2 regions of the Companilactobacillus sp. y65-5 genome follow, and region 2 is predicted to be linked to the other one. Evidence: riboswitches for the same ligand, from Rfam matches in the RefSeq annotation. Region 2 holds a riboswitch; the other holds the start of a gene.
The links. Region 2 has a riboswitch for tetrahydrofolate ahead of AC27FM_RS12250 (folate family ECF transporter S component). Riboswitches for the same ligand answer to the same signal wherever they lie in the genome.
Positions count from the first base shown of each region.

Region 1 (15,859 bases), on a different contig from region 2:
GTCTATTTATAATATCGGCGTCGAAGCAACCATGAATATCATCGGCGGAAAATGGAAACCAATAATTCTCTGTCATTTGAAGCACCAAACTATGAGAACTGGTCAATTACGCCGTGCGATTCCCAACATCACACAAAAGATGTTGACACAACAACTACGTGAATTAGAAGATGATGGTATCGTAAATCGCAAAGTATTCAATCAAATCCCACCTAAAGTAGAATACTCACTGACCGATTACGGCGAGAGCCTCAACGTCATTCTTGAAGCGCTGTGCCAATGGGGTGAAGATAATATTACTCGTCGAAAACAAAATGGCGAAAATATTATTTTACTAAACAGCGATTATATGGAAACTCAAGATTTACCTGATGTAGAATAGTAACTAAAAAGAACAGTCCACGACAAACTGTTCTTTTTGGTTAAACATTAGTTCACTAATAGTGATATAATTTTAAGTGAATTTACATTATTTCAAAGCAAGGAGACTCATTGTGGAAAAATACTATATCGTTGATAGTTCCATACTGCCAGAATCATTCGACAAGGTCATTAAAGCACGTGAACTGCTAGAAACTGGAAAAGCCAGCAATGTGAGTGAAGCTGTAAAAATGGTAGGAATCAGTCGTGGCACTTACTATAAATACAAAGACTTGGTTTTCTTACCCGATGAAGATATGAATGACCGCAAAGCCTTGATCTCAATGATGTTGAATCATCAGCAAGGAATCCTATCAAGAGTCTTAGGTGTTGTATCAGAGACCAACGCCAGTATTTTGACGATCAACCAAAACATCCCTATCCACAACATTGCTAGTGTAGTTATTTCAATAGATATCAGTCACCTGACAGGCACCCTAGATGACCTGCTTGATAAATTGAAGCAATTTGATTTTATCAGTAATGTTCAACTAATATCAGTTGAATAGCCTCATTCAGTACAGCTATTTAGGCCACGCAATGTACATCGCCATTATGACGCCAAAGGTCCCAATACAATAAAAGAATTTTGATACGTATTTGCTTTTGATATGGCTAGCTGACAATAAGAATGACAAACCAATGACAAAAGTCAAAGGAATAGCTAAGAAATTCATGTATCGTCCTCCGTTTAATTAGAATAATTGTTAACTTCAATATACCGAAAAAATGTGACGAATTAGTGAATATCATATGGAGATTTAATATACAAAAAGGAGAATCCGCTGGATTCTCCTTTTTATTTTTTTCAATGTATAGCTTGTTTCATCTCATCTCGTACTTGAGAAATGAAGTACAACGACCCCGTGATGAATAACACGTCGTTTGAAGACATATCTGACTTGATATTTTCCAATCCTTTGTGCCAATCATCAATCAAAGTTATTTCGTTAATATTTTTCAAACTCAAGTAATCTTCTAAGTTCAAAGAACTTGGGAAGTCAAATGTAGTGATCGTGATCTTGATATTTGGAACATCCACTAACATATTCAACATCTCATCGATATTCTTCGTCGTGATGGCAGAGAAGAGCACGTGAATATTCTTATTCGCATATTCACTGACCATATTGTCAGTCAAGCGACGCATTGCATGTGGATTATGTGCTCCGTCCATGATGATCAATGGTTCTTCACTAACTGTTTCCATCCGTGCTGGCCACCGAACTTTTTTCAAACCCTTTCGAACCCTGTTTTCATCCACACGAATACTCTCATGTTGACAATACAACGAGAACAATTCTAATGCTACTCCAGCATTTTCGGTCTGATGTCTGCCCTTTAGTGGCACACGCAAGTCTTTGAGGTAGAATTGATGATTTCTAAAATTGAATCGTTCGTGACGATTTTTATCGAAACCTAAATAATCAACCAAGAAATCTTTGTTTTCACCATAGAAAGGTGCTTTCATTTGAACCGCTTGGTCACGGATGACCGCCAAGGCATTTTCAGGGATTTCTCCTGTTACGATTGGAATACGTTCTTTGATGATGCCAGATTTTTGTAGGGCAATGGCTTCCAAAGTGTCACCTAGAATATCAACATGGTCAAGCCCTACCGTCGTGATGGCAGCGAGCATGGGATGAACAACATTAGTGCTGTCCATCTTGCCACCGATTCCGGTTTCGATTATGGCAATATCCACTCGATCCTTGAAATAATAAAATGCCATTCCGGTTAAGATCTCAAATTCAGTAATTCCTTGTAAATGATCATCAGCATCTAATCGTTCGATCAACGGCATGAACACATTTACCAATTCTACAAAATCCTCTTCTGGAATTGGATGACCATTGATCGAGATACGTTCGTAAAAAGTCTCGATATAAGGTGAAGTAAATGTTCCCACTGTCAAATCTAATTCTTCCAGCAAGCAACATAGATACATCACAGTCGATCCCTTACCGTTCGTCCCTGCAATGTGAATGCTCTTAACATCATTTTCTGGATTATCTAACATCCCTAATAGCGCATTGATCCTATCCAATCCCGGTCTAGAACCAAACTTTCTTCTCGTGTGAATCCAAGCTACCGCTTCCTCACCAGTTCTAATCATAATAAGCACCCCTTGCTATGAAACTATTATTATGCAGCAAATCTCTTCGATAATGATTTAAATGGAATTACGTTACCGAAGAAAACAATCATTATTGTTTGAATTGGCAACATGATCGATGATTTAACGATCCGAATCATCCACAGTCTTCCATCTGTGAAAGGAATCTTATACATGATCGACAACCATAGTGGTGTTAAGAATAAGCTGATAATCAATGTGTTCAACAACACGCATAAGAAGGCATTTTTGAAATTGATTGGTTTCTTGTAGAAGAAATATCCGTATAAAACACCTGTGATAAAGGCGTTCAAAGTGAATCCAATAAAGAATGCCCCTTTACCAAGGACGGTACTACCGATCAAGTCAGCGATAACTGAGCCCACGCCAGTCCAAATTGGACCAAACAAACTTGCCATAACCACTTGTGGTATGAAATCAAAAGTTATCTTGAGCAATTGTGTTTCAAAACCAAAAACTTGTGATAATACTATCATCAATGCAATCAATAGTCCCATTGTTGCGATAAATTGTGCGTTACTTCTCTTTCCCATTCCTAGCATCTCCCTTTAGAGCTGCCACATAAATCCTTATGCAGCGAATGCGTTAGTAGAACCGCAAATGGATTGTCATTTTTCGTCCGAAAAGCACATTCCGTCTCTTCGACACTTAACGCTCTACTAACTACTCTGTCCTATTTGATATTTTTTTTAGACGATATCTAATTCCTCGAAGGTTCCGAGAATCTTGATATCTTGCGATACACTTACAAAAGCCTTTGGATCTACTTCTTTCATGATCTCAGCTAAGATTTCCATCTCATAGACGGTAATCACTGTGATCAAAACCGATTGAGTATTAAAGTCATATGCTCCGTATGCTTGTGGAATTGCAGTGATACCACGTTTTAATTCCTTCTGCAAAGCAGGGATCACGACATCTGGGCGCCGTGTAATAATCATCACTTGAACCTTTTGATGTTTTACATAAACCAAGTCAGTGACTTTCCCACTTACAAAGATCGAAACTAAACTATAAAAAGCATAGGGCCAACCGAACAAATACCCAGCCGTCAAAACGATAACACCATTAAATGCCATTGAAATTGCTCCAACACTTAATCCAGTCGTCTGTCGTAAAGTGATGATAAGAGCATCCATACCACCTGTGGAAATCCCATGTTTAAGTGCTAATCCCATCGAATATCCGTTGATCAATCCACCAAATATTGCACAAATGATTGGATCATCGATCAAAGTCATATTAGGCATTATTTGAATTGCAAATGAAGCAAATGTGACTGCAATGATAGTAAATACTACAAACTTACGATTGATCTTGAACCACGCCAGAATGAACATTGGTACGTTTAATAAGTAATAAATAACCGAAATCGGAATATTTATGTTATCAGCTCTTTCTGCAAGAGTTGATAATATCTGCGCTATACCAGTTAGTCCACCAGAATAAATATGTCCTGGTTGCCAGAAGAAATTCAAAGCCATGGAATATAAGACAGCGTATATCATAGCAATCGTCAGTTTGGTAACAACATCTTGCCAAAACTTCTCTCGCTTATTATTCGACATGTTTTAAATTTGCATCCCTTCTAAATAACTTTTGATACCACAAAGAACAAGCAAAAAGGTTCGCAGCGGTCTAAGTCATTCAACACTTTTTACTTGCTCATATGCTAATTATTTAAATTGAATATCTAAGTCCACTGTTTTTTCAACAGCGTCCAATAAATTACCATTTTCAAGTACTTCTGTTGCTTTGTTTAGTTCGTCGTAAATTTCAATATCCTTATCGTTTTCAATGAAGTTTACTGATTTACGGAATTCTTCATAGGCAGGTTGTGTACCTTTTCCAAGTCCATGTTGACGTGACTTGATGTCTAGTGCTTGGCAAGCTGCCATGATTTCTGTAGCAACGATTCTTCTGGAATTACCAATGATTTCTGCGGCTGTACGTGCAGCAGTCGTACCCATACTTACGAAGTCTTCTTGGTTTTCACATGAAGGAATTGAATCAACACTGGCTGGATGTGCCAAGATCTTGTTTTCTGATGCCAATGAAGCACATGCATATTGTGTGATCATGAATCCTGAGTTGAGTCCCGGATGTTTAACTAAGAATGAAGGCATCTTGCTTAGTTGTGTATTAACCAGACGTTCGACACGACGTTCTGAGACGTTTCCGATTTCTGAAGCAGCAATTCCTAAGAAGTCGAATGGTTGTGCCATTGGTTCACCGTGGAAGTTACCACCTGAAATAACTTTACCTTCACGAGTAACGATTGGATTGTCAGTTACTGAGTTGATTTCGATTTCAACTTTTTCTTTGACATAAGCGATCGAATCTTTACTTGCTCCGTGAATCTGAGGAATACATCTCAATGTGTATGCATCTTGAACACGGTCTTGTGTTGCTTCAGTTGTGTAGTCTGAGCCATCGATCAATCTGCGGATATTACGTGCAGTTGCCAACTGTCCACTTTGTGGGCGAATCGTATGGAGATCTTCTTCAAATGGACTTGAGATTCCTGAGTGAACTTCAAGTGACAAGGCTCCAGCGATATCTGATAGTTTGAGCAATTCGATTGAATCATATGTTGCTAAAGCGCCAACGGCTGTCAAAACTGTTGTTCCGTTGATCAAAGCTAGTCCTTCTTTAGCACTCAATTGAATTGGTTCTAATCCAGCTTTTTCCATTGCTTCTTTACCAGGTAGTAATTCACCTTGATAATATGCTTTACCTAATCCTAGAAGTGGGAGAACCATGTGAGCTAATGGAGCCAAGTCTCCAGATGCACCGAGTGAGCCCTTTTCAGGAATGAATGGATGTACGCCCGCGTTCAACATATCCATCAATGATTTAACGGTGCTCAAGCGAATTCCTGAGAATCCTTTGACAAGTGAATTAACACGGATCAACATGACTGCACGCACGACATCTTCTGGGAATGGATCGCCATATCCTGATGAGTGAGTTCTGATTAAGTTCTCTTGTAGTTGCGCTGTATCGTCTCTTGAGATACTTACGTTACAGAGTGAACCGAATCCGGTATTAACACCATAAACGATTCGTTTGTCTTCAACGATCTTGTCGATGATCTTACGAGAATCATTAACTGCTTGTTCTGAATCTGGAGCAATACTTACCTTGACGTTTTCACGTGCAACTGAAACAACGTCTTCAAGTGTTAAGCTGTTACCATCTAATATGATTGTCTTTTCTTTGATCATTAGTAAAACCCCCATGTGTTTTTGATTCAAAAAGATTTTTTAAGCGGGATCGACATCATCAGAATCAGAACCTGAGTCTGAGCCTAATTTCTTCCCTTTGATAAATAAGAAGTACATGGTACTTGTGATGATCACACCTACCAATCCAGCGATAAGGTTGATTGGGTTAGCTGCTGCGACCATCCAAATACTTACGATAATAGAAATAACTGGGATAACTGGACCGAATGGTAATTTGAACACTGGCTCGTTGTCCATATCTTTGTTCCTTAACCAAATTACGGCAAGTGCAGTTGGAATGTACTGGAAGAAACGGAAAACAACACTTAATTCTGCTAATTGTTCAAATGAACCACTTAGTAGGAAGCCAATTGTAACTACTCCTGAGAAAATAATAGCTACGAATGGAGCACCTTTTTTGTTTTGTTTTGAGATGATCTTTGGTAATAATCCTTCGTCGGAGATCGAAGCTCCGTAACGAGGGATCATCAAGGAATCACCCATGTTCAGTCCAGCGATAGAGATCAAAGCTCCGATGGAGATGATCCACTTACCAGCTGGTCCTATCATTTGTACAAATGCATCTTGAACGGGAGCATTACTTTGTAAAATACCCGCACCTAACATAGCAATCGTTCCGGCGATGATCATGAAGTAGAATAGCGAAACAATACTGATCGAACCAATAATAGCCTTAGGAACGTTCTTCTTAGGATTACGCATCTCACCAGCAACAACTGGCAAGGCTTCGAATCCGATAAATGCATAGAAAACTGTTAGGGATGTTGATGCAGCTGCTTTGGAAACTGTCATACCTGGACTCAATTGTAGGAATGGTGTGAAGTGTCCTACTTTGATACCGTGCTTGATAAAGAATACTGTAACTAGAGTAAATGCAATAATTGGAATGATCTTTGCGATAGTGATAGTAATTGTAAAGACCTTTGAAGTTTTAATACCAGTACTATTGATAATTGATAAGAACGTTACCAATAAAATACTTATAATCGTGTTCTTCCCTGCTAATGAAGGGAAAGTTTGAATTAATAATTTTGCGAAACCGGCTGCCATAGCAGCCCAAGCTACGATCGTAACGAACCAACCCAAGATACCAACATTGAAACCAATGAAATCTCCAAACGCTGTTTTTGCATATTGGAAGGCTCCACCGTTCTTATTGAAGTACCCTGATACTTCAGCGAAACATACTGCTAACATCAATACTAGGAACACGTCTAACAACATAGCTACCAGTGATGCTGGACCTAAATCCTTATAGATGTCCTTAGGTAAAAGGAAGATTCCTGACCCGATAACAGCATTAATACCATAAAGCGTGGCGCCATTGAGACTGAATTTGGCGTCTTCACTCACTTTTTCTAATTCCCCTAGGTCCTTGATATCTGAATCTTCAGGAATTTGGCTTTCACTTTTCATATTCGATTCTCCTCTCGGTGTTACACCTGTTCTTGAAGCGCAATTTCAATCATGATTCCTTCTCACTTGTCCAAACTAAAATGGCCATAGGATTTATTGAAGAACCTGCCGCACTTGTCACAAACATTGTCGAGGTTGAATTTGTTTTAAAATATAAAGATTCATTTTTACTAACGAATTTACTTTGTATTGATTCGTCGTCTTTAAAAATCACTGAGCATCCGTGTAAGAAATAACAAATGTATTCCGTATCCGCTTGTAGCTTCAAAGATTTATTATCGATTAGAAAATTGACATGTCCCTCTAAATCAGAACGATATATCAAATTGAAATCAACACATTTGCCATGACTAGTAATCTTGTCATCACCTGCAAAATAATATTTTTGAAAAGGTTCCAAAGTGATCGTCTTTGCATTATTTTCCAATACTAATTGATTTTGCAGTGGTAAAATAATTCTCTTGTAACCTGGCAAGGGGGTAAATTCTGTCGTATCTAATTCAACAGTCGCACTTGAAATCCGATAGTCAAAATTGCCTGGTCGATATTTACCATTAGTTGGAGACAGATAAAACTGTGTTGTCTGACCTCCACTCCAATTGGAAATTTGATAATCATTCTCTGCTATCTTAATTAATTCCATTTCTAGAATAATCCAGAAATATTTCCATTCTCATCAACATCGATTCGTTCTGCTGCTGGTGATTTTGGTAATCCTGGCATTGTCATGATTGCTCCAGTTTGAGCAACGATGAATCCAGCACCTGCAGAAACTTTTAAGTTACTGATTTTAACTGTAAAGTCTGTTGGTGCACCTAACTTCTTAGCGTCATCAGAGAATGAATATTGTGTCTTTGCCATACAAATTGGATATTCATTGAATCCTAGTCTTTCTAGTTCTGATAATTGTTTACGTGCACCACGTGTGAATTCTACGCCGTTTCCTCCGTAAACCTTTTGTACGATCTTGTCTAGTTTTTCTTCGATCGAGTCTTCTAAGTCATATACGAAGCTAAAGTTGTTTGGTTTGTCAGCAGCTTCAACAACGGCACTTGCTAAGTCAACTGCACCTGCTCCACCTTTGCCCCATACATCTGCAAGAGCTACTTTAACGCCTAATTCCTCACAAGCCTTTTCAACAATTGCCAATTCAGCATCTGTATCATTAGGAAATTTGTTGATAGCAACTACAACTGGCATACCGTATACGTTTTGAATGTTATCAATGTGTTTCTTCATATTTGGTAGTCCGGCTTCAACTGCTGCCACATTTTCTTCATTGAGGTCTGTCTTCTTAACGCCACCGTGCATCTTCAAGGCACGAACTGTTGCTACTAAGACTACAGCATCTGGTTGCATGTCTGCCAAGCGGCACTTGATGTCGATGAACTTCTCTGCACCAAGGTCAGCACCGAATCCTGCTTCTGTAACTGCGTAGTCAGCGTATTTAAGAGCTAATTTAGTAGCCAAGATACTGTTACATCCGTGAGCGATATTTGCGAATGGTCCACCATGGATGAAGGCAGGTGTGTGGTCCAATGTTTGAACGATATTAGGATTGATTGCATCTTTGAGTAATGCCGTCAATGCTCCTTCAGCCTTGAGATCACCTGCAGTAACAGGATCACCATCCATGTTGTAGGCAACGATCATCTTGCGTAATTTTGATTTGAGTTCTGTAATGTTGTTTGATAGACACAACACAGCCATAACTTCTGAAGCAACTGTGATATCATAGCCGTCTTCACGAGGAACACCGTTGACACGACCTTGCAAGCCGTCAACGATATGACGTAGTTGACGATCATTCATATCCACTACACGCTTCCAAGTGATCTTACGAGTATCAATGTTCAAAGCATTGCCTTGATGGATGTGATTATCTAGTAAAGCTGCCAATAAGTTATTAGCGGCTCCAATAGCATGAAAATCACCTGTGAAGTGTAAATTGATATCTTCCATTGGAACTACTTGTGAATGTCCACCACCAGCAGCACCACCCTTGATTCCAAAGACAGGTCCTAATGATGGTTCACGAACTGCGATCGCAGCTTTTTTACCAATATTTGATAATGCATCAACCAAACCAACTGACACCGTGGTCTTACCTTCACCAGCTGGAGTTGGTGTAATAGCTGTAACTAAGATGAGTTTTCCACGTTGACTGGCATCATCTAGACCAGTCATATTGTTAATATCGATTTTGGCTTTGTACTTGCCATACATTGATAGATCATCTTCAGAAATACCGACTGACTTAGCGATATTTTGGATCGGTTCCATTTCAACTTGACTTGCAATTTCAATATCAGATAAATTTGCCATAATATTTAACTCCGCCCTTCTCATTGGTATTAACAGTTACACCACTTTTAAAATTTCTTGATAAATTGTATCTGCCAAAGGACATCCCTCATCTAGTAAGACCGTTCCCTTTTGTTTGTATTCAGTAACGAATTCTTCATCTTTGATACCAGATAAGTTGATCAATACATTGAGCCATGCTCCTTGAAGTGCTGACTTCAAGTTCAAAGCTGCTACCCCTAGATCACTTGCGGCATTAGTATTTGATTTACCGATGATAGATTCAGTTACTCTCAATGCTTCAACACATTGTTCCATAATGCTGAAAGGAGCTTTGGTAGCGCCTTTCAATGCTTGTTGCATTGCACTTCTACGTGCAGCCTTTTCTTCATCAGTTGACTTTGGCATTGAGAATACCGCTGAAACTTCATTGAATGCTTCGGTATCTTTGTCAATTGCATCGAGCAACTCAGCTTGCAGTTTTGTAGCTTTTTCACGAGTTTCTTTTGCAACATCTTCGAATTCTAGATACTTCTTCTTACCGATCGTTAGTTCCGTAACCATCTTAGTAAGTGAGATCCCCATCGAACCTGCTAGTGCGGAAGCGGAGCCTCCACCAGGAGCTGGTTCATCAGAACCTAGAACGGTCATGAATTCGCGTACTTGCATATCAGTTAATTTCATTGATCATTCTCCTTAGATTAAGTGATTTTCTAGAACTTGCTTGTCGTAATCGAAGTCTTCAACTTGTAAGTAGTATTCAGCAACGTCTACTAATGCTTTAGCAGGTGTTAATCCGATCACTTCACTACCGATGATGTTTACTCCATAACGTTTAGCTTCAAACTTGATTGTTTCAAATGTACGATATAGTGGTGTTCCTTCGTAATTAACCATGTTCATCGAAACTTGAGCGATATTACGGTCTTCAAGCATCAGTCCGATTCCCTTGCAATACTTGAAACCGCCACTTGAACCACGGATGATCTTAGCAATCTTTTTGGCGATCGTAACATCATCTGTATCTAAGTTTACGTTGAATGCAACTAATGGCATACGTGCACCAATTGCTGTTACACCAGCTGTTGGGTGAATCTTTCTTTCGCCATAGTCAGGTGCCCATTCGTCTTGAAGAAGTTTTTCTGGCATTCCTTCGAATTGGCCTTTTCTTACTTTAGCAAGGTTTCTACGTGCTGGTGTAGATGCTGAATCTTCATATAGGAAGATTGGAATTTGTAATTCGTCATTTACACGTTTTGCAACTTTTTTGGAAATTTCAACACATTCTTCTGCGGTGATGTTCTTGATAGGTACAAATGGTACGACGTCAGTAGCTCCCATACGTGGGTGTCCACCTTCGTGCTTAGTCATATCGATATGTTCACTTGCATATTTAACGAGTTGGAAAGCAACTTCTTGGATCCCATCCTCGTCTCCAACTAATGTAAATACACTACGATTGTGATTTGTATCTGAAGAGTGATCTAATAGTGTGACACCTTGGATTCCCTTAGCTGTCTCAACTAATCCATCAATTGTTTCTTGATTTCTGCCTTCACTAAAATTTGGAATACATTCAATTAATTTATCCATGATCAAACATCCTTTCAAATTTGTGTACTTGATTGTTTTAACAAAAGACAACAAACTCAGATTTCCATGGGTCACATAAAAACTCATCACCTCGATTTTTATCAATCATCCAAAATTGGACGGCCCCCGAGTTTAGTCTAAAACCTGTTTATACTTGTTATCGCTTTCATTAACCGCTATTAACTTATCACGGTAGTAAAAGTGGGTCAATAGCACTCATATCAAGGTATCCGGCGATTCTAATGTTTGAATTTTATAAATAATCTTCAAGAAATTATGATATATGTTTAAACATATGTTCAAAGATTAAAAATTTGACACTTTTTTGACAGTGATTTTTGAGATTAATATGCTCTGAAAGATATATCTATCAATACTTTAATTTGATTTAACGATATTAACTATTAAATTTATTAATAGAAAGCAATAGTGCTGATAAGTATAAAAATATCCCAAATTGGTGTAAATGGTTTGTCAAGTAATCTAATCTTCATGACTAGGTCATTTGACGTTTAATAGATACAAACATTAAAAAATATTCACTAAAATTAAATTTTTCTAATCTCACGAAAAAGCAGAAAAGGCGCCAAAAATGACAATAATTATCATTCTTGGCGCCTTTATTAATATAATTTTTTTAATTTACTAATTAGTCTCGATCGAGTTATTTCCGTCAAAAATACCGTCTAAATACTGTAACTCGAATTGGTCACGATACTGACTCAAATTTTCTCTTGCCTTTGCTAAATAAAATGATTCATCTTGACCGAGTAACTCTGACAACGAAGAATCAGTTATCAACTGCTGATTGAGCATATTCTTAACGATAGCTTGAATGAAATAGACGATCCCCATGTCCCTTGGGTTGGACAAGTAAGTGTAGTATTCGTTGAAGCTCAATAAGAACCGCATGACAGATTCGTAATCGCCATCATGTAATTCGTTAAGTGCCAAATAAGCATTTAATTGCGTCCGTTTCCATGGCGAGGATAGATTGTCGTAGAGTTGCTGAGCCTTCTGAAGATAAATCTTCGAACCACTATAATCTTCGTTAGCAAACATCGAGATACCCATATCTACATAAAAAATAACCAAACTAGTCTTCAAACCAGTCTCTTCACAGAGCTCGATAGCCTTCTTCTCATTTTTAATAGCCGCATCGTAATTCTCACGCAACCGTTCGATCTCCGCCAGATAATCATAAGCCGCCGCGATATTACTGGAATACTTCTCCCTAACTTCATCAGAGATAGTAAAAATCGTGATCGACTCGATCAATAAGTGTTCGGCCTCAGTTAAATTACCGATCATCAAATTGTACAATCCCTTGAGTCGTAACAAAATACCAATCGACTGGTGGTCGTTTGACTTGATCGAAATACTCATTGCCAAGTCAATATAGTGTGCCATGTCAGTCGCATTGTCAGTCTGAATGTAATAATAAATCATCTGACGATAACCACGAATCAGGAAGTCATCGTGATGAAGTTCCTTAGCTTTAACGATGACTCGCTGAATATTTTCGATACCTTGATTGTAATTACCACTATTGATAAAGTAGCGACCTTCAAAGTACAAATACTTCATTAGTAACAATTCATAAGTTTGATTACCTTCATATTGGTATTCAATCGCTTTGAGTCGTTCTCCGATTTGCTTGAACTTAGTCAATTCATTGTGCCATTCGATGTCACCTAATTCGATAGACTCCTTGTTGTACTCCGAATATATCGGGAACAATTCATGTTGGAATTTTAGTGAAATCTGTAAGTGTGATAATTCATAATCTAACGACTTTAATTCCTGATTAGCATACTTATAGTGATAAGCAATTTGCGACAGTAATGCCGATTCATCATCAGCAGAGCGCAATTTTTGTTCCAATAAAACAGCGATTTTTTCGTGGATCACTCGTAATTTTGACGGTGCTTGTTGTGAATAAATAAATTCTCTAAACTTCTTATGAAGGAAACTCAGATGAATCTCGCCTTCAACCATGTACTCACTGATCAGCTGGTGCTGTTTGATGCGAGCGATATCCTTGGCGATGCTATCTTCAGTACGGTTCAACAAAGTCGAGACGATCTTTAGCGGTGCCCCCTCAGGAAAATATGAAACCACCTCTAAAATCTCTTCTTCGCTCGGTTCCAAATCTTGTAAGATAAACTTTAATTCTTTTTGAATCTTTGGCGTCATGAAGTCGGGGCGCAGGCCTAGTCTGATCTGTCTAACATATTCCATCAGGAAGAAGGGATTACCTTCTGATTCATCGTATAGCTCATCTAAAGCCGCAAAGTCTAAACCATTAGACGGAATTTGTTTTTCCATAAATGAAGATATCGAGTCTTGACTGAACGGCTGTAAATCAATAATATTCAATCTACCATAATGATTGACGGTGTTGATGAAATCATCAATATGAGTCTGATAATTAGATCTCAGCGTCAACAAGAATAAGGTTTCTTGATCATGCAACATCAGACTAGTTAATAATTTCAAACTCCATTCGTCCATCCACTGTAAATTATCAATATTGATGATCAATTTATTATCACGTTCAATTATTTTCAATGACTCTAAGATGATTTGTGACAAATAGTTGATCTGATCGTCCGTCATTTGATCGTCAAAATTTTGCAGGCTGTCATTGGAATAACATGGAAAGAATTTTTGACAAGTTTTTTCAAATAAATTGGAAGTGACGATTTCATTGTCCTTGAGAATTATTTCGATTTTTTGTAACAACTCACGCCACGGTCTGAGTGTAAATAATCTTTCGGAATGAAAACAAGTAAAATTCAACAATATATGCTTGCTGTGAACATTATTGATCACCAAATTAGCGAGTGCTGTCTTGCCGATTCCAGCATCACCTTGTATGATAACTGACTTGAAATTATCATCATGGAAAAAGGCGTCAAAATTTGCTTCTAAAACTTCGATCTCATTAGTACGACCAAAGAAGTGAAAATTCTCTAGATTCTCCTCGCGGTTTTTCTTGCGATTTACGATTTCCAAAGTCTTCTCGTAAATCTTACGTGTTTCCTCACTCGGTTTGATGCCAAGTTCTTCTTTTAGCGTATTGACTAATTCATAGTATGATTCAATGACCTTGCCGTTGCGATGACTATCTTGATAGAAGCGCATCAGTAATTGATAGTTTCTTTCATCGTATTCATCGATCGCAATCAGTCGTTGAATATTTCGTTCTACATCTTCCAATTGATTGTTAGCGATATCCTTCGAAACCTTATGGTAACAATTATGTACGAATTTTTGTTCATAAATATTCCGCATCCGCGTCGTCCACTGATCGAAATTTTCTGAGTCTTTCAAGAAGAATCCTTTCAAAAACTCACCTTGATACTTACTTAGTTGTTCAGTCGGTGCCGATAAAAATTCCTCAACATCACTCTGAACGGATAATTCTTCATTCAACTGCAAAACAGATTTGTTTGGAGAAACGATATAGTCGTCACCCAAAACTTTGTTTGCCTGATAAATCGTATTACGGAGATTCTTTCTGGCACTCTGTTCGGATTTATTCGGCCACAGCAATCCGGCAATTTCATCCCTGCTGATCGACTGATTTACGGCTAAATAATACAAAAGAGCATTGATTTTGGAGAAGGAGAAAAAAATCTGTTGATCGGCTAAATAAATCTTGGGATTACCAAACAATTGAAATTTTAGTATTTTCTTCATGCTATGCTCACCTCACAAATACTATACGTCAAAAAAAGGTCAAAAGACAACAATTTGTGAAACCGATAACAGTCTCAAACTTTAAAAGACAAAAAATGCAAATAAAAAGACCGGAACATAAACGTTTCGGTCTCTAGTCAAGTGGAACTATACTCTCTGTCTATCTTGAACGACTAAATTACCATTCTTATAAACTTCACTTACTAGATTAGTTGCAAAGAAATAAAATGGATAGTCGATGTTTGGTGAATCAAAAATTGTAATATCAGCATTCTTGCCTTCGTCAAAACTTCCGATCGATTCGTTACGACAAACTGAATACGCTGCATTGATCGTTACAGCATTGAGAACTTGAATCGGTGTTAATTTCATCATGAATGTACCTAGCTGCATGATGAATTGTAGATTGGAAGTTGGACAACTGCCGGGATTACTATCTGTGGTCAAAGTGATCGCCATACCACTATCGATCATCTTCTTAGCTGGAGCATAAGTATCTTGCATCAAACTGAAAGTCGTTCCCGGTAAGAGATTACCAATAACGTGAGCCTTGCTTAACTTATCGATACCTTCATCCGTGATGACCATCAAGTGTTCAGCACTGACAGCACCTAGTTCAGCTGCAACGTCTACACCGCCGATCGAATCGATCTCATCAGCATGGATTCTCAACTTGAAGCATTGATCTTTAGCAGCTTGTAATAGACGTTTTGATTGTTCAGCCGTGAAGACACCTGTTTCGCAGAAGATGTCACAAAATTCGGAGAGATGTTCTGCTTTGACCTTTGGCAACATATCTTCAACGATCATATCAATAAATTCATCAGATCTACCCTTATATTCTGGAGGAATGGCATGTGCCGCCATGAAGGTCGAAACCAAGTCCATATCGTGATCTTCATCGATCTTCTTGATGACTTCTAACTGTCTCTTTTCAGTTTCCCAATTCAACCCGTAACCACTCTTAGCCTCAACAGTCGTAACACCGTGAATTATCATGTCATCAACTAACTTAGATGTCTTGTCATACAATGTA
Region 1 covers NZ_BAAJOA010000001.1:610,312-626,170, forward strand. The annotation lists gene AC27FM_RS03155 (winged helix-turn-helix transcriptional regulator) at 1-382, shown strand, start outside; gene AC27FM_RS03160 (ACT domain-containing protein) at 495-929, shown strand; gene AC27FM_RS03165 (bifunctional folylpolyglutamate synthase/dihydrofolate synthase) at 1,229-2,536, opposite strand; gene AC27FM_RS03170 (folate family ECF transporter S component) at 2,566-3,090, opposite strand; THF riboswitch at 3,130-3,230, opposite strand; gene AC27FM_RS03175 (YitT family protein) at 3,247-4,125, opposite strand; gene hutH (histidine ammonia-lyase) at 4,234-5,784, opposite strand; gene AC27FM_RS03185 (APC family permease) at 5,824-7,221, opposite strand; gene AC27FM_RS03190 (HutD family protein) at 7,271-7,864, opposite strand; gene AC27FM_RS03195 (formate--tetrahydrofolate ligase) at 7,867-9,546, opposite strand; gene AC27FM_RS03200 (cyclodeaminase/cyclohydrolase family protein) at 9,583-10,209, opposite strand; gene ftcD (glutamate formimidoyltransferase) at 10,222-11,118, opposite strand; gene AC27FM_RS03210 (ATP-binding protein) at 11,764-14,823, opposite strand; gene hutI (imidazolonepropionase) at 14,971-15,859, opposite strand, start outside.
Region 1: linked by a shared signal. The riboswitch ahead of AC27FM_RS03170 (folate family ECF transporter S component) and the one ahead of AC27FM_RS12250 (folate family ECF transporter S component) in region 2 are both predicted to bind tetrahydrofolate.

Region 2 (15,859 bases):
GTGACAACTACCGTAATTGGAATGCCAAGGGTCCAGTAGCACTGGTCATCGGTAATGAGGGTAAGGGTGTTTCGCCATTAGTTCTCAAACAAGTTGACCAAACTTTAAGCATACCGATGGTAGGTCATGTTCAAAGCTTGAACGCTTCGGTAGCGACAGGTGTACTGTTGTATCAAGCATTTGCTTCAAGACATTCATAAATCAAGGGGTCTTATCTGTGCAACATATAGATGAGATCTTTTTTTGTATAAGAATGCTTTCATAGATATACGAACTATATTTATAACGAAGTTTTTGTAAACAAATGTTCTCTTAAACTAGCATAAGATACATGATATTTTTAAATAGGAAAACCATTCTGTAATAATAATAAGGATGGGTACCAAAAGAATGAATGAATTTGAAGTAGAGCTTATTAAGCTTGTAAAGGAGGACGAGAGTTCAAGCGCATTAAAACTACTGGTCGAACGTTATCGGCCGATGATCGACAATATGTCCTGCCAATATCAGATTGGACTATATGATAAGAATGACTGGTACCAAGAAGCACTGATAATTTGTTACGCAACTTGTAAAGCTTTTGACGGATCGAGTGGCTCCAAGTTCGGCAGTTTTTTTAAATTAAAATTTCGAAATCATATAGTTGATATTGTCAGACGTGAAAATACAATTAAACGTCAAGCCAACCAATTAGCGTGTTCATACGAACAGGTGATGAATAATGAAAATTCTGAGGAATTTATTCGAAATTACGTTCATTTGTTAGATACATCAAGCCATTTTGAGCAAGCAGTCGCTGAGTTAAGCAGATTAGAACTGATTGCCTTAAAATTTTTGTTAGGAGAAATCCAAATGCAGATGGCTTGTGAAATTGCAATGTGTAATCAAAAGCAGTTAAACCGCGCCGCTAATAGGTGTCGCTTAAAAATGATAGAACATTTATAATTTGTCATTTGTTTGTCATGGACTTTTCAGACTTAAAAATTTATAATGTATAAGACATAAACTGCGTAGAATGTGGAGATACTAATGGGATTAAGAAAAGTAGCATTAGCTTGTAGCGTTTGTGGATCTAGAAATTATACGATTTCTGAGAATCCAAACCGCACAGAACGTCTTGAAGTTAAAAAATTTTGTAAGCACTGTGGCAAACACACATTGCATAAAGAAACACGTTAATTTGGAGGACTAAATGAAATTATTTAAATTTTTTGGTAGTGTAAAAAAAGAAATGAAATTGGTCGTTTGGCCTACTGCAAAGGAAAACAGACGTGATACATGGACTGTTATCGCCACATCTTTGATGTATGCTATTTTCTTCGCCGCTATTGATTGGGGACTAGTAGCATTACTACAACAATTCATTATGGGAAGCAAATAACATTGTAAGTAGACGAATAATTTGATATTATTTGAGTAATGAAAGAAAACTTCGACTCCGTTCGGGGTTTTTTTATTTTGATTTTTGGAGGAAATTATGACTGAAGCTGGCGACAAACAATGGTATGTTCTGCATACTTATTCAGGATACGAAAATAAAGTTAAGGAAAACTTGGAATCACGTGCTCAATCAATGGGTATGGAAGATTATATTTTTCGTGCAGTAGTTCCTGAAGAAGAAGAAACAGAAACAAAAAATGGTAAACAAAAAACAGAAATGAAAAAGACTTTCCCAGGATATGTCTTAGTTGAAATGGTTATGAGTGACGAATCATGGTTCGTTGTTCGTAATACACCTGGTGTTACAGGATTTGTTGGAAGTCACGGTTCAGGAAGTAAGCCGGCACCATTATTACCAGAAGAAATTGATCACATTCTTGATGATCTTGGAATCAGTGTCAAAGCTGGCAATGACTTTGAAGTCGGTGAGAACGTTACGATCGTTAATGGACCATTCGCAAACATGACTGGTAAGGTTACAGAAATCGATGCTGATCATGACAAACTTAAAGTTGACGTCGATATGTTTGGACGTATGACTAGTGCTGAAGTTGACTTCGGCGACGTACAAAAATAATAAATCATATTGATAAAGGGTATAATCCGTGATATTATAAGACGGTATGTTTTTTGAACATACATGTGGGAGAGAAAATTTAGATTCTCAATATGACCACATCACGGACTAAGGAGGTATGCACCGTGGCTAAAAAAGTTGCTAACGTAGTAAAATTACAAATTCCTGCTGGTCAGGCTACTCCAGCTCCACCAGTTGGTCCTGCTTTAGGACAAGCTGGTATTAACATCGTTGCATTTACAAAGGACTTTAATGCACGTACACAAGATCAACAAGGAATGATCATTCCTGTTGTTATTTCAGTATATGAAGACCGTTCATTCGACTTCGTTACTAAGACACCACCTGCAGCTGTTCTTTTGAAGAAGGCTGCTGGTGTTGAAAAGGGCTCTGGCGAACCTAACACTAATAAAGTTGCCACAGTCACAAACGACCAAGTTCGCGAAATTGCTGAAACCAAGATGAAAGACCTAAACGCTGCAAGTGTTGAATCTGCAATGCGTATGGTTGCTGGTACTGCAAGAAGTATGGGCTTTACAGTAGAAGACTAGACAAGAAGCAGTTTACAGGGATACGAAAGTATTCTTAACAAGTGGGAGGGGAAAATCCCCAATAGACCACAAAGCAAGGAGGAACTTAGCATGGCTAAGCATGGAAAAAAATATATGGAAGCTATGAAGCAAGTTGATAAGGATAAGACTTATTCTGCTTCAGAAGCTGCTGACTTACTTAAAAAAGTAGATTATGCAAAATTTGACGCAACTGTTGAAGTTGCAATTAACTTGGATGTAGATCCAAAACAAGCTGACCAACAAATTCGTGGTGCCCTTGTTCTACCTAACGGAACAGGTAAAACACAAAAAGTTATCGTTTTCGCTGAAGGTGAACAAGCTAAGGCTGCAGAAGCTGCCGGTGCTGACGTTGTTGGTTCTGACGATCTTGTTGAAAAAATTCAAGATGGTTGGTTGGACTTTGATGTTGCTGTTGCAACACCACCAATGATGGCTAAAGTTGGACGTTTAGGTCGTGTACTTGGACCTAAAGGTTTGATGCCTAACCCTAAGACAGGTACTGTAACAATGGATGTTACAAAAGCTGTTAATGATATCAAAGCTGGACAAGTTACTTACCGTGTAGATCCTAATGGATTGATCCACGCACCTATTGGTAAGTTGTCATTCGATACTGACAAGATTGTTGCTAACTTTAGCGCATTCTACGATGCTATCGCAAAGGCACGTCCTGCATCATTGAAGGGTAACTATATTGTTAGTGTTAATATGACATCAACATTTGGCCCTGGTCTAAAAATCAACGCTTAATGTTGACTAATAACCAAAATAATGATAATGTACAATAGTTGATTTCTACCGAAGACTCAGGTGATGTGAATCTTAATATCCTGCCGAGGCCAGAAGATTGTTAATTAATCTCTGTGTCCTTTGGGCGCAGAGATTTTATTTTAGCCTTAAATTTGTAGAATTAACTAAAATAAATTGTGGAGGTGAAACGTAATAATGAAGCAAGAAAAACTAGCACAAAAAGAAGCACTTGTTACAGAGGTTGCTGCTAACTTAAAAGGCGCTAAGTCAGTTATTGTTATTGACTACTTAGGTCTTACAGTTGAACAAGCTACTAGCATGCGTGCTGAATTACGTGAGCAAGGTGCTACTATGAAGGTTATCAAGAACACTGTCTTAAGACGTGCTGCTGAAGAAGCCGGATTAGAAGGTCTTGAAGAATTCTTCGTTGGCCCAACAGCCATCGCTTATTCTGAAGAAGATCCAGTTGCACCTGCAAAGGTTGCTGCTAAGTATGCCAAAGATGTTGAATCCGTTGAAATCAAGGGTGGAATCATCGAAGGTAAAGCTGCATCTCTTGAAGAAATTCAAGCACTTGCAACACTACCAAACAGAGACGGCTTACTATCAATGTTGGTATCTGTATTACAAGCTCCAGTTCGCGACTTTGCATTGGCTATTAAAGCTGTTGCTGAAAAGAAAGACGACGAACCAGCTGCTTAATTTTTAAATAAAAAAACAAACATAATTTGGAGGACATTAAAATGGCTTTAGATACACAAAAGATTATCGAAGATTTAAAAGATGCTTCAATTCTAGAACTTAACGACCTTGTTAAGGCTATCGAAGAAGAATTTGACGTTACAGCTGCTGCTCCAGTTGCTGCAGGTGCAGTTGCTGGTGGCGACGACGCTGCTGAAAAAGACTCATACGACGTTGAACTTACAGAAACAGGTCAAGAAAAAGTTAAGGTTATCAAGGAAGTTCGTGGTATCACAGGACTTGGCTTGAAAGACTCAAAAGACCTTGTTGATGGCGCACCTAAGGTTATCAAGGAAGGCGTTGCTAAGGCTGACGCTGAAGACATGAAGTCTAAACTAGAAGCTGTTGGCGCAACAGTTACTTTGAAATAATAACTTTTAATAAGTTTATTATGATAAAATTAATCCTCGTAAGAGGATTATTTTTTTGTCCTCATTTTCGCCTTTAGAAAGGAAAAAAGTATGGCTAATCAATATTTTGAAAACTCAAATGAATTAGAGCATGAACTAAAAGAATTCAACTTCACTTTACGAAATAATAATTTCAATTTCACTTCAGATGCTGGAGTTTTTTCACGGCAAACAGTTGATTTTGGATCACGAGTATTGATCGAGGCTATTAACTTCGATGAGATACCAACAGGTAATATTCTTGACGTTGGTTGTGGTTATGGTCCAATCGGATTATCTTTAGCAAAAGAACAAGATGATAGAAAAGTTGACATGACCGACGTCAATTTACGTGCGATGGATCTGGCAAAGAAAAATGCTGAAACAAATCATATTAAGAACGTTAATATTTTTGAATCAAATATTTATGATAATATCACTGATAAATACGCCATTGTCGTGTCTAATCCACCGATCAGAGCCGGTAAGAACGTAGTATCAGGGATTATTAGTGGTGCTAAAGAACACTTGAATGACAATGGTGAACTGTGGATCGTTATTCAAAAGAAACAAGGTGCACCTTCTGCCAAGAAGTTGATGGAGACGACTTATGGGAATGTTGAAATCGTTACTCGTGAAAAGGGTTATTATATTTTGAGGAGTAAGATGGTTTAACTAAATGATATTTTCAGACGAACAAATCAATAATTATATGGATCAAGCAATTGCTGAAGCAATCAAAGCACAGCAACGAGAGGAAGTGCCTATTGGCTGTGTTATTGTAGACAATCAATCAGGAGAGATCATCGGCCGTGGCTCCAATGAACGTGAAGAGACACAGAATGCCATTAAACACGCTGAGATAATCGCTATTGAGCAAGCCTGTGAAGTAGTCGGTAGTTGGCGCTTAGAGCATACTAGTCTATTTGTGACCTTGGAACCTTGCCCCATGTGTGCAGGTGCTATTATCAATAGCCGTGTTGAGGAAGTCATCTTTGGTGCAAATGATCCTAAAGCCGGATCCGTTGGCTCGATCGTAAATTTACTGACTGACACACGCTATAATCATCAACCAACGGTATTGGCTAATGTTAAAGAACAAGAGACTGGAGACTTACTTCGTAATTTCTTTAGAGAAATCCGTCGTAAAAAGTAGCATTCAACTGTGATTTATAGTAATATAGTTAGTGCCGAAAGGCCTTAGGGCAATGGTGCTCTTGCGAATCGTGTCAGGTTCGGAAGAAAGCAGCACTAAGTGAGTTGTGCCATGTGCCTTTTGTTTTGTAAATTAGCCTCCTAATCTTAACGGATTAGGAGTTTTTTTATTTTCTAGAGTCTAATCATTTTCATAAGTCTGTATGATTATTTGTGGTAAAATTTAAGTACTGTGTTAAAGCAAGGAGGAAATATGGCATATCAAGCACTATATCGAGTTTGGCGTCCCCAAACTTTTTCAGATGTGATTGGCCAAGGCGTCATCACGCAGACCTTACGTAATGCGGTTGCAAGCAAGATGACTAGTCATGCCTATTTATTCAGTGGACCACGTGGTACTGGTAAAACTTCTTGTGCTAAGATCTTAGCAAAGGCAGTTAATTGTTTGAACCCACATGATGGTGAGCCTTGTAACGAATGTGAAATCTGTAAGGCTGCTAATGAAAACCGTCTGAATGATGTGATCGAGATCGATGCTGCTTCGAACAACGGTGTTGAAGAGATCCGTGATATTCGAGACAAAGTAAAATATGCACCGACTGAAGCTAAGTTTAAAGTTTATATTATTGATGAAGTCCATATGTTATCTCAAGGGGCGTTCAACGCTCTCTTGAAGACATTGGAAGAACCGCCGGCTAACGTGATGTTCATCTTAGCGACTACTGAACCACAAAAGATTCCTGCAACAATTATTTCTAGAACACAAAGTTTTACTTTTAGAAGAATCTCACGTCAAGACATCTTAGATAGAATGACTTTTATCTTGGATGATAAACACATCAATTATGATGATGAGGCACTGAATATCATAGCCGCTTCGGCTGAAGGTGGTATGCGTGATGCACTGAGTATTTTGGATCAGGCATTGTCATATGGCGATGATGAGTTAACATTGAAGAATGCTCAAGAAGTTACTGGTGCCTTGAGTAATGAACAAATTGTTTCATACATGACAGCAATCGCAGATAACAAACCGGCAGATGCGCTTTCTAGTCTGTATCAGATATTAGCCAGTGGACGTTCAGCGATGAGATTCACAGAAATGATCATCCGTGTCTGTCGAAACTTGATCTTATATAATTCTAATTCCGACTTGTCGCAAAAAATGGATAAATCTGTTATGACGGATGAATTATTAACAATTGCTGATAAGTTTGACAATACTAGGTTGTTCTATATCGTCGATCAAGTTAGTGCGACCCAAAAGAATCTCAAGAATTCTAATCAAACTGATGTTTATATGGAAATATTGACCGTCAAGATCAGTGAACCTAAGATCGAACAGCCAGTGACGGCACAAACCAATGTGACTGTTCCTGAAGCTGATCACCGAGTGGATCAACTGGACGATGAGATCAATAACTTGAAACAGCAGATTCAAGAATTATCTGATCGACCGCCCATTCAAGGAACTCCTAGTTCTCAGACGAATGTCAAACCAAAGCGTAAATCCAAGAAAAATTCGCACCTTAACAAAACAGCTATTTATCAAGTGTTGGAGAATGCTACCAAGGATGATCTCAATACAGCTAAAGATATTTGGCCGGATTTGATGAGTATGCTATCTATCACGCAAAGGTCTATAATGAGAGTTTCAGAACCAGTTGCAGCGTCAAGTGAAGGAATCGTTGTGGCGTTTGATTATGAGATGTGGTTTGAAACAGCTCAAGATGGATTCTTAGATGAATTGACTAATAATGTAGGTAGACTACTAAAAAAAGATTGTCAGGTTGTTCTAGTGCCAAAAGCACAATGGCCTGAGATTCGTAAAGAATATATAGCAAATAATATTGATTCTGGTCAGAATAAAAATGTAAAATCTAAATCAGAACAAAAGAAGACTGACCCTACCGTTGACGAAGCGTTAAAATTGTTTGGTGACGACGGTGTGGTTGAAATAAAAGATGATTAATTAATAAAGGAGAAAATAATTATGAGTAAAGGAATGCCAAATATGGGTGGTATGGGCGGAAACATGGCTAATATCATGCGCCAAGCTCAAAAGATGCAAAAAGAGGTTGCTGCTACTCAAGAGGAATTGAGTAAGACAGAATATGAAGGTCATTCAGTTGATGACTTCGCTGTTGTTAAATTAAACGGTGATAAAAAAGTATTAGATATTAAAATCGATGAAAAGATTATTGATCCAGATGATCCAGATACACTTCAAGATATGATCATCGACGCTATGAATGATGGTGTAGCAAAGGTCGACAATGATAAAGATGCCAAGTTAGGTAAATACACAAACGGGTTGATGTAATAAATGAAATATCCAGAGCCAATTTCAAAATTAATTGATAGTTATATGATGTTGCCAGGAATTGGCCGCAAAACAGCGACTAGGATGGCGTTTTTTACTTTAGGCATGGATAAGAGTCAAGTGCAAGAATTCGCTGACAATCTCATGGCCGCAAAGACTGATTTGAAGTTTTGCAAAATCTGTGGAAATATTACTACGGATGAGATCTGTTCTATTTGTAGTGATAAAAATCGTGACCAATCAACAATTCTGGTCGTTGAACAACCTAAGGACATAATGTCACTAGACGACATGAACAGTTACAATGGATTGTATCATGTTCTCGGTGGCGTGTTGTCCCCAGTTGACGGTGTTGGACCAGAAGACTTGAATATTAAGTTATTGCTTAATCGTTTACGCGATAATGATCAAGTTCAAGAACTGATCATAGCTACAAATGCTACTCCTGAAGGAGAAGCGACAGCTCAATATTTAGCCAAACTTGTAAAACCAGCAGGAATAAAAGTAACTAGATTAGCACACGGATTAGCTGTTGGCTCCGATATTGAATATGCCGACGAGATGACTTTGAAGAGTGCAGTTCTAGGTCGCAGGGAGATCTAACATGTTTGGTAGAAAAAAAATCAGTGTTGAAAAGATGGAAAATGATCGTTTGATGGATAGTATTCACAATATCCAACGTGAAATTAGTAATGCGCAACATTTGATGAATAATTCACTGGAAGTTTCAGATGAAGCCCGTCTGCAATTGAGAATTGACCGCGCTAAATATCAATTCTTGTATTTAGAAGCTAGACGTCGTAAGGCACAGGCTAAGCACACTACTGATATTATTTTTGGTGATGAAGATACATTCTTGAAACAACCTAGTAGAGCTGAGAAGCACTGGTAATATTAGAGAATTTTTCTTCGTAAGTTGATAATGTTTTAAACTAAAAAATCTTAACTACACAAGTCTTTAAATTAATAGATTTGTAAGTTGAGATTCTTTTTTTAGTATTTTGGAGTGATATTGATCAGTGATCGGTTTACCGGAATACTATAATCAAGTAAAATGGAACCAATGTATCAAAAGGAGAATATTAATGTCAGGGATATTTATATCGTTCGAAGGACCAGATGGAGCTGGAAAAACTACGGCTTTGAATGCACTGGTCCCACTACTTAGGGAGCATACAACAAAAGAAGTAATTGAATCTCGTGAACCAGGTGGTAGTGAAATAGCTGAACAAATCAGAAAAATAATTTTGGCAGTTCATGACGAAAAAATGGACGATAGAACTGAAGCCTTACTGTACGCTGCTGCACGTAGACAACACGTAGTTGACGTAATCAGACCAGCCGTAGCTAGTGACAAGGTATTATTGAGTGATCGATTCGTGGATAGTTCGATTGCGTATCAAGGCGGTGGACGTGAGATCGGTACGAAGGAAGTCGCAGCCATTAATGACTTTGCCATCGATGGGACCTTGCCGGATCTGACGATTTATTTTGACGTTTCACCAGAAGTTGGAATATCCAGAATTCGCAAAGATCACGAAGGTGAAATGGACCGCTTGGAACAAGAAGCGTTGAGTTTTCACAAACGTGTTCATGACACATATCTTGACTTAGTACAGGCTAATCCTGATAGAATAAAGAGTATCAACGCAGAGCAAGCACCTGAAAAAGTTGTTTCTGATGCATTGGATGTTATCATCAATAGATTTCCAAAGGTATTTAATGGAGGTAAGTAAAATGAAACTCATTTTAGCGATTATTCAAGACAAAGATAGTCAACAATTACAGACACATCTAGTAAAGGAAGGCTTCCGTGCGACTAAACTTCCTTCAACAGGTGGATTTTTAAGATCAGGTAATTCAACTTTCATCATTGGTGTTGAAGATGACAAGGTAGATCCAGCGCTTGAAGTGATCAAGAAAACTTGTCACACTAGAACACAATTCGTGACTTCAACTTTTGCTTTGCCAGAAGCAGCTGGGATCAATGATCCGATTGAAGTTCAAGTGGGAGGAGCTACTTGTTTTATCCTACCTGTGGATAAATTTGTTAAATTCTAATAATGGAAAGTTTAATAGAAGAGCAACCTAAAGTATTGCGTGAATTTCAAAAGATCATTCAATCAAATATGTTGTCACATGCTTACTTGATTGATAGTGCTTCTTCTAAATCCCGTCAACAAGTGGCTATTTGGTTAGCTCAAAGTCAGTTTTGCGATAACTTACAAGCTGGAATCCCAGATCAAACGTGCCAGAGATGTCAAACCATCGCCTTAGGAGATAATCCTGATGTTTTGGAAATAAAAACTGATAAACAAAGCATTGGTGTCGACGATATTAAATACTTCAAAAAAGAAGTAAATATGACAGCTACTCAAGGAAATCGCAGAATCCTGATCATTGATGAAGCTGAGAAAATGACTAATGCTGCCAGCAATAATTTGTTGAAGACGATCGAAGAACCAGAAGGTAATTTGATGATCATTTTGTTAGCCGATTCAGCTAAGCAATTGTTGCAGACGATTCGGTCTCGTGTTCAGATCTTCCATTTGTCGAATAAGAGCAATGAAGAAGAAATCAATACTTTAGTAAAATTAGGATATAAACCTGAACAGGCCAAATCAGCCTTAAAAATTTCAGATATTAAATTTTTACAGGCTACTACTGGTGAAGGTTATCAGCAATTAGCGGCTGCTTTGGTTATTTGGATGCAGGAATGTAACCAAAAAAGAATAAATAGTTTTATAGATGTTCAGACCGATATCATGCCTTTGGTGGAGAACAAAGATCATCAACATTTGGTTTTTGATATGATGAATCAGATGTTTAGTGATATATTATCTTTTAGGTACAATTTAAATAAATCACTTCTTATTCAAGAAGATGTTCTTTCAAAAAAAAGTATTCAACAGATTGTTAGTTTTTCGGATGAATTATTTAAAGCTGAAGAAATGTGGAAAAGCAATGTCGCGTTTCAAGCAATTTTAGAGGATTTGTCATTAAAATTTGTTAGTTAGTAGGTGAGATAATGGCAGAAAAAGATTTGTATGATAAGTTTGAATCTATCTCTAATCAATTAAGTAGTTTGAGTGGTCAGGTCGATACCCTCAAAGAGCAACTATCAAAAGATTTAGAGGAAAAAGAAGAGCTTAAGATGGAGAATCATAATCTTCGTAAACAGTTAGAAAAACTGGGCTATGAAGATAAAAGTTTTAATGAAAGTGAATTACCTACTTCACGTTTAAACTTAGAAAAGTTGTATCATAAAGGCTTTCACGTATGCCAACAATTTTATGGTTCTCATCGTAAAGAAAATGAAGAATGTGTCTTCTGTCTCGGAGTGATTTATGGAAATCATAGTAAACCAAATAAAAAATAAACAAGGGAGCATTTTGAATGAATGAACAAAGGAGTTTTGTTAATAATTCGAAGGGCTGCCTTTTTTTGGTGCCAACGCCGATCGGTAATCTAGATGACATGACCTTTCGAGCTGTCAAAACTTTGCAGGATGCCGATTTAATTGCGGCTGAAGATACTAGGAATACTAAATATTTGTTGAATCATTTTGAGATCACAACAGATTTGATCAGTTTCCACGAGCACAACACGGCTCAAAGAATCCCAGAATTAGTTGAGAAGATGAATTCGGGCTTAAATATCGCACAAGTAAGTGATGCCGGCACGCCTTCAATCAGTGACCCAGGTAAGGAATTAGTCAAGGCTGCGATCGAATCCGAAATCTCGGTCGTTCCATTACCAGGGGCCAGTGCTTCAACGACCGCCCTGATTGCGTCAGGAATTGAACCGCAACCCTTTTACTTTTATGGCTTTTTACCTCGTAAAGGTAAAGAACGAACATCTGCTTTAGAAAACTTGTCACAAAGGGAAGAAACATCGATTGTATATGAATCGCCTTACCGTGTAGTGAAGACTATTGAAGACTTAAAACAATACTTTGGTGGAAGCCGAAAAATCACCTTGGCGCGCGAATTGACCAAGATTCACGAAGCCTTCTTACGGGGAACGATTGACCAAGTTATCGAATATTATCAGGAGAATGAACCAAAGGGTGAGTACGTACTGATAATATCTGGTAAAGTAATTGAAGAATCTGAAGATATGACGGATTCAGAAATCATCAATGCAATCGATCTATTGATTCAATCAGGTGAAAAACCTAATAAAGCCATCAAAGAAATAGCTAATCAAAACGACATACGTAAGCAGATCGTTTATAATCTATACCACGGAATCGGAAAGGAATGATATAGTGGCAGAACAAATTTATTCACAAGAAATCGAGTTTCCTTTTTATTTTGCAAATTTAACCGGAGATATGCGTTTGTCATCGTTGATAGATGCCATGTTGTTAATATCCGAGAAGCAATTACATGAGTCAGATTCTGATAGTTCAGAAATGGTACAACGTGGACTGGGATGGGTCGTCGTTCAGTATCATATGGATATTAAGAAAATGCCAACACTAGGTGAGAAATTAAAAGTCAGTACACGAGCTACTAGTTATAACAAATACTTCTTCTATCGAGACTTTTGGATCGATGATTTAGATGGCAATCGGATGGTTGATCTGACTAGTGCCTTCGTTATTATCGATGTAAAGGAACGTAAGATGGTCAGTGCGGCTGAAAAATTGACAGACGTGTTCGGTGCTGAGGAAATCACGAAGATCAAACGATTTGCCCGCCTGCGCGAACCAAAAGATTACGATATCAAAAAAGAACAACATATTGGATATTACAATATTGATGTAAACCGTCACGTTAATAATTCTTATTACTTTGACTGGATGGTAGATTCCTTAGGAATTGATTTCGTTGAAAAACATCGCGCTAAGAGCATGGATATCAAGTACGAAAAAGAATTGAACATTCACAATAAGCCTGAGATATATGCGAACATTGATAATGAAAATTTAGTTACTACTCACTGGATCAAAAACGACGGCGAATTAAATGCCTTGGCACAGATCACTTGGGAAGAGAAATAATTATCAGATTTATATAACTAATGTTATAAGCAAAAGATATAGGTATAGACTACTAGTTGTGGTACTATGTTTAGGTAAAATTATTTATGGGGTAGGATTCAAAGCGTAAAGTGCTGATGGAACGGAATGTGAACATCAGACGAAGAGCACTAGCTTGCGATTTTGATTCCGCATTCGCCACTTTATATAGTTAGTTAATTCGTTAGCCTCTAGTTATATGCTGTGGCAGCTCCTACAAGGAGATGTCGAGAATGAATACGAAGAGTCGTATTATCAGTGTCCACGAGATGACGTGGATGGCTTTACTAATTGCAATGGATATGGTCTTGAGTAAGCTATCGATCGGTAGTAATACTTTGAAGGTCGGATTTGGTTTCATTGCAGTAGGACTAATGGGATATTACTTTGGGCCGTACAAGGCTGCCATAGCTAATGTGATCGCAGATATTATCAGCAATGTGTTAATGCAAGCATCCACAGGCTTTTTCTGGGGCTTCACACTTTCAGCACTAGTTGCTGGCCTTATCTATGGATTCGTACTTTACAATCATAAAGTAACTATCCTGAGAACTTTCATTGCTGTATTATTAGTTACAGTGATAGTTAATACTGGATTGAATACTTTATGGGTCCAAATGATAACAAACATGCCATATTGGGCAGTTTTGGTTCCAAGAATCTTTAAGGAATTATTTAGTTTAGTTTATCAGACAGGATTGTTATATTTGATTCTTAAGTGGATCAGTAATTCTAGATTTAACAGAATCGGCCGTTAGTGGTCGATTTTTTTATTTTAAAAAATACAAATCATATTTATAGGCGCCCTATCAGATTACTTATGTAGTCAAATTGTGTGGTAAAATATTTTTATTAAGAACGAGGGGATCATATGAAAATTTTAGCTTTTGATACATCGAATAAATCACTAAGTGTTGCTGTTGTGGATGATGGCAAGGCGATTGCACACATTGAATCTACTGAAAATAAAACTCACAGTATTACTCTGTTACCTGATATTGAGCGCTCATTGGATGAAGCTCATATTTCAGTGGACGACATCGATCGTATAGCTGTTGCTGATGGACCGGGGTCCTATACGGGAGTTAGAATAGCTGTGACAGTGGCTAAGACGTTAGCCTTTACATTAGGCAAACCTCTGGTAGGAGTGTCTAGTCTGCAATTATTAGCTGCTAACGGGGATGCTGGTAAACTGTGTGTCCCATTGATGGATGCAAGAAATGACAATGCCTACGCTGGTGTTTATTCGAATGAACAGGGGAAAATAACTAATATAGTTGAGGATCAACACATTACGATGACTAAGTTATTAGAACTCTTACAAAAATACGATGAGGATAAACTAGAATTTATTAATGCTACTCCCAGATTAACCGATCTGATTAGAGAAAAATATTCACATGCCCAGATCATATTGGAAGAAGATAGTCTTCCCGATGCTGTGAAATTAGCTAAGTTGGCTGAATCAATGGAACCAATAAAGGATATCGATAGTTTCGTACCGACGTACTTGCGCCTAACACAGGCGGAGTATGATTGGTATGAAAAAGGTCATAAGGACGACGGAAATATTTCCTATGTTGAGGAAGTTTAAAGAAACAATTTGGCCAACAGGACATGTAGTAAAGTATCCCTTTGAACAACAGTCGGTTAATATAGATAGCAGAAGTTTCATTTTGAGAAAATCAAAACCGAGTGATACTGGTGATTTTATGAATATTCAAGAGAAAGTTTATTCCACACCAGTTCCTTGGCCAACTGATATTGTTGATATGGAGCTGAGAAATAAAAATGCACTTTATTTGTCACTGGTAGAAGATGAAACTTGTGTGGCATTTATTGGAGTGTCCTTCAAGAATAAAAACGAAGCTCATATAACAAATGTTGCCGTCATGCCAGACTTACAACATTTAGGAATTGGTCATTTGTTTTTGAATCAAGTCTTTGATTATTGTCGCAAATATGGATTTTTAACTCTTTCACTTGAGGCAGACATTGAGAATGATTCCGCGATCAGCCTTTATCGAGCATTTGGTTTCAAAACCAGAACAATTCATGAGAAGTATTATTTTAGAAATCACCACGATGCACTGGAGATGGTGGTGGATTTATAGGTGGAAGAAATTTTGAAAAAAGATACATTGATAATGTCATTTGAGAGTAGCTGTGATGAAACAAGTGTGGCTGTGATCAAGAATGGCAAAGAAATACTGTCGAATATAATTGCTACACAAATTAAGAGTCATCAACGATTTGGAGGAGTAGTACCTGAAGTTGCTAGTCGTCATCATGTGGAAGAAATCACCCGTTGTATTGAATTGGCTATGGAAGAGGCTGCAGTAACGTATGACGATATCGATGCCGTTGCGGTCACATATGGACCGGGACTGGTCGGGTCATTGTTGATAGGTATTATGGCTGCCAAGACAGTTGCTTTCGCACATGATTTACCATTGATCAAAGTAAACCATTTGGCAGGACATATTTATTCCGCAAATTTCGTTACGGACCTACAATACCCATTCATGTCACTGTTAGTTTCAGGTGGGCATACAGAATTAGTTTTAGTCACAGCTCCGGGCGAATTCACGACATTAGGCGATACACGAGATGATGCTGTCGGCGAAGCCTATGATAAGATTGGCCGCATCTTAGGTATCAACTATCCTGCGGGTAAGCAAGTTGATCAAATGGCCGCAATCGGTCAAGACATTTTCGATTTTCCGCGTGCGATGGTTCAAGAAGATAATTTAGACTTTAGTTTCAGTGGTTTGAAGAGTTCTTTCATTAATCGAGTACATCATGCCGACCAAGTGCACGAAGAATTGAATAAGAATGATTTAGCTGCAAGTTTTCAAGGTGCAGTTTTGGATATCTTGAGTAACA
Region 2 covers NZ_BAAJOA010000009.1:64,963-80,821, forward strand. The annotation lists gene rlmB (23S rRNA (guanosine(2251)-2'-O)-methyltransferase RlmB) at 1-200, shown strand, start outside; gene AC27FM_RS12145 (sigma-70 RNA polymerase sigma factor region 4 domain-containing protein) at 391-945, shown strand; gene rpmG (50S ribosomal protein L33) at 1,030-1,179, shown strand; gene secE (preprotein translocase subunit SecE) at 1,193-1,381, shown strand; gene nusG (transcription termination/antitermination protein NusG) at 1,478-2,017, shown strand; gene rplK (50S ribosomal protein L11) at 2,143-2,568, shown strand; gene rplA (50S ribosomal protein L1) at 2,659-3,339, shown strand; ribosomal protein L10 leader region at 3,370-3,487, shown strand; gene rplJ (50S ribosomal protein L10) at 3,535-4,041, shown strand; gene rplL (50S ribosomal protein L7/L12) at 4,083-4,451, shown strand; gene AC27FM_RS12185 (class I SAM-dependent methyltransferase) at 4,542-5,144, shown strand; gene AC27FM_RS12190 (nucleoside deaminase) at 5,149-5,625, shown strand; RNA gene ffs (signal recognition particle sRNA small type) at 5,662-5,758, shown strand; gene dnaX (DNA polymerase III subunit gamma/tau) at 5,878-7,596, shown strand; gene AC27FM_RS12205 (YbaB/EbfC family nucleoid-associated protein) at 7,618-7,947, shown strand; gene recR (recombination mediator RecR) at 7,951-8,550, shown strand; gene AC27FM_RS12215 (YaaL family protein) at 8,552-8,839, shown strand; gene tmk (dTMP kinase) at 9,033-9,683, shown strand; gene AC27FM_RS12225 (cyclic-di-AMP receptor) at 9,685-10,008, shown strand; gene AC27FM_RS12230 (DNA polymerase III subunit delta') at 10,011-10,964, shown strand; gene AC27FM_RS12235 (initiation control protein YabA) at 10,976-11,326, shown strand; gene rsmI (16S rRNA (cytidine(1402)-2'-O)-methyltransferase) at 11,344-12,213, shown strand; gene AC27FM_RS12245 (acyl-[acyl-carrier-protein] thioesterase) at 12,218-12,955, shown strand; THF riboswitch at 13,041-13,137, shown strand; gene AC27FM_RS12250 (folate family ECF transporter S component) at 13,207-13,731, shown strand; gene tsaB (tRNA (adenosine(37)-N6)-threonylcarbamoyltransferase complex dimerization subunit type 1 TsaB) at 13,845-14,567, shown strand; gene rimI (ribosomal protein S18-alanine N-acetyltransferase) at 14,650-15,087, shown strand; gene tsaD (tRNA (adenosine(37)-N6)-threonylcarbamoyltransferase complex transferase subunit TsaD) at 15,121-15,859, shown strand, end outside.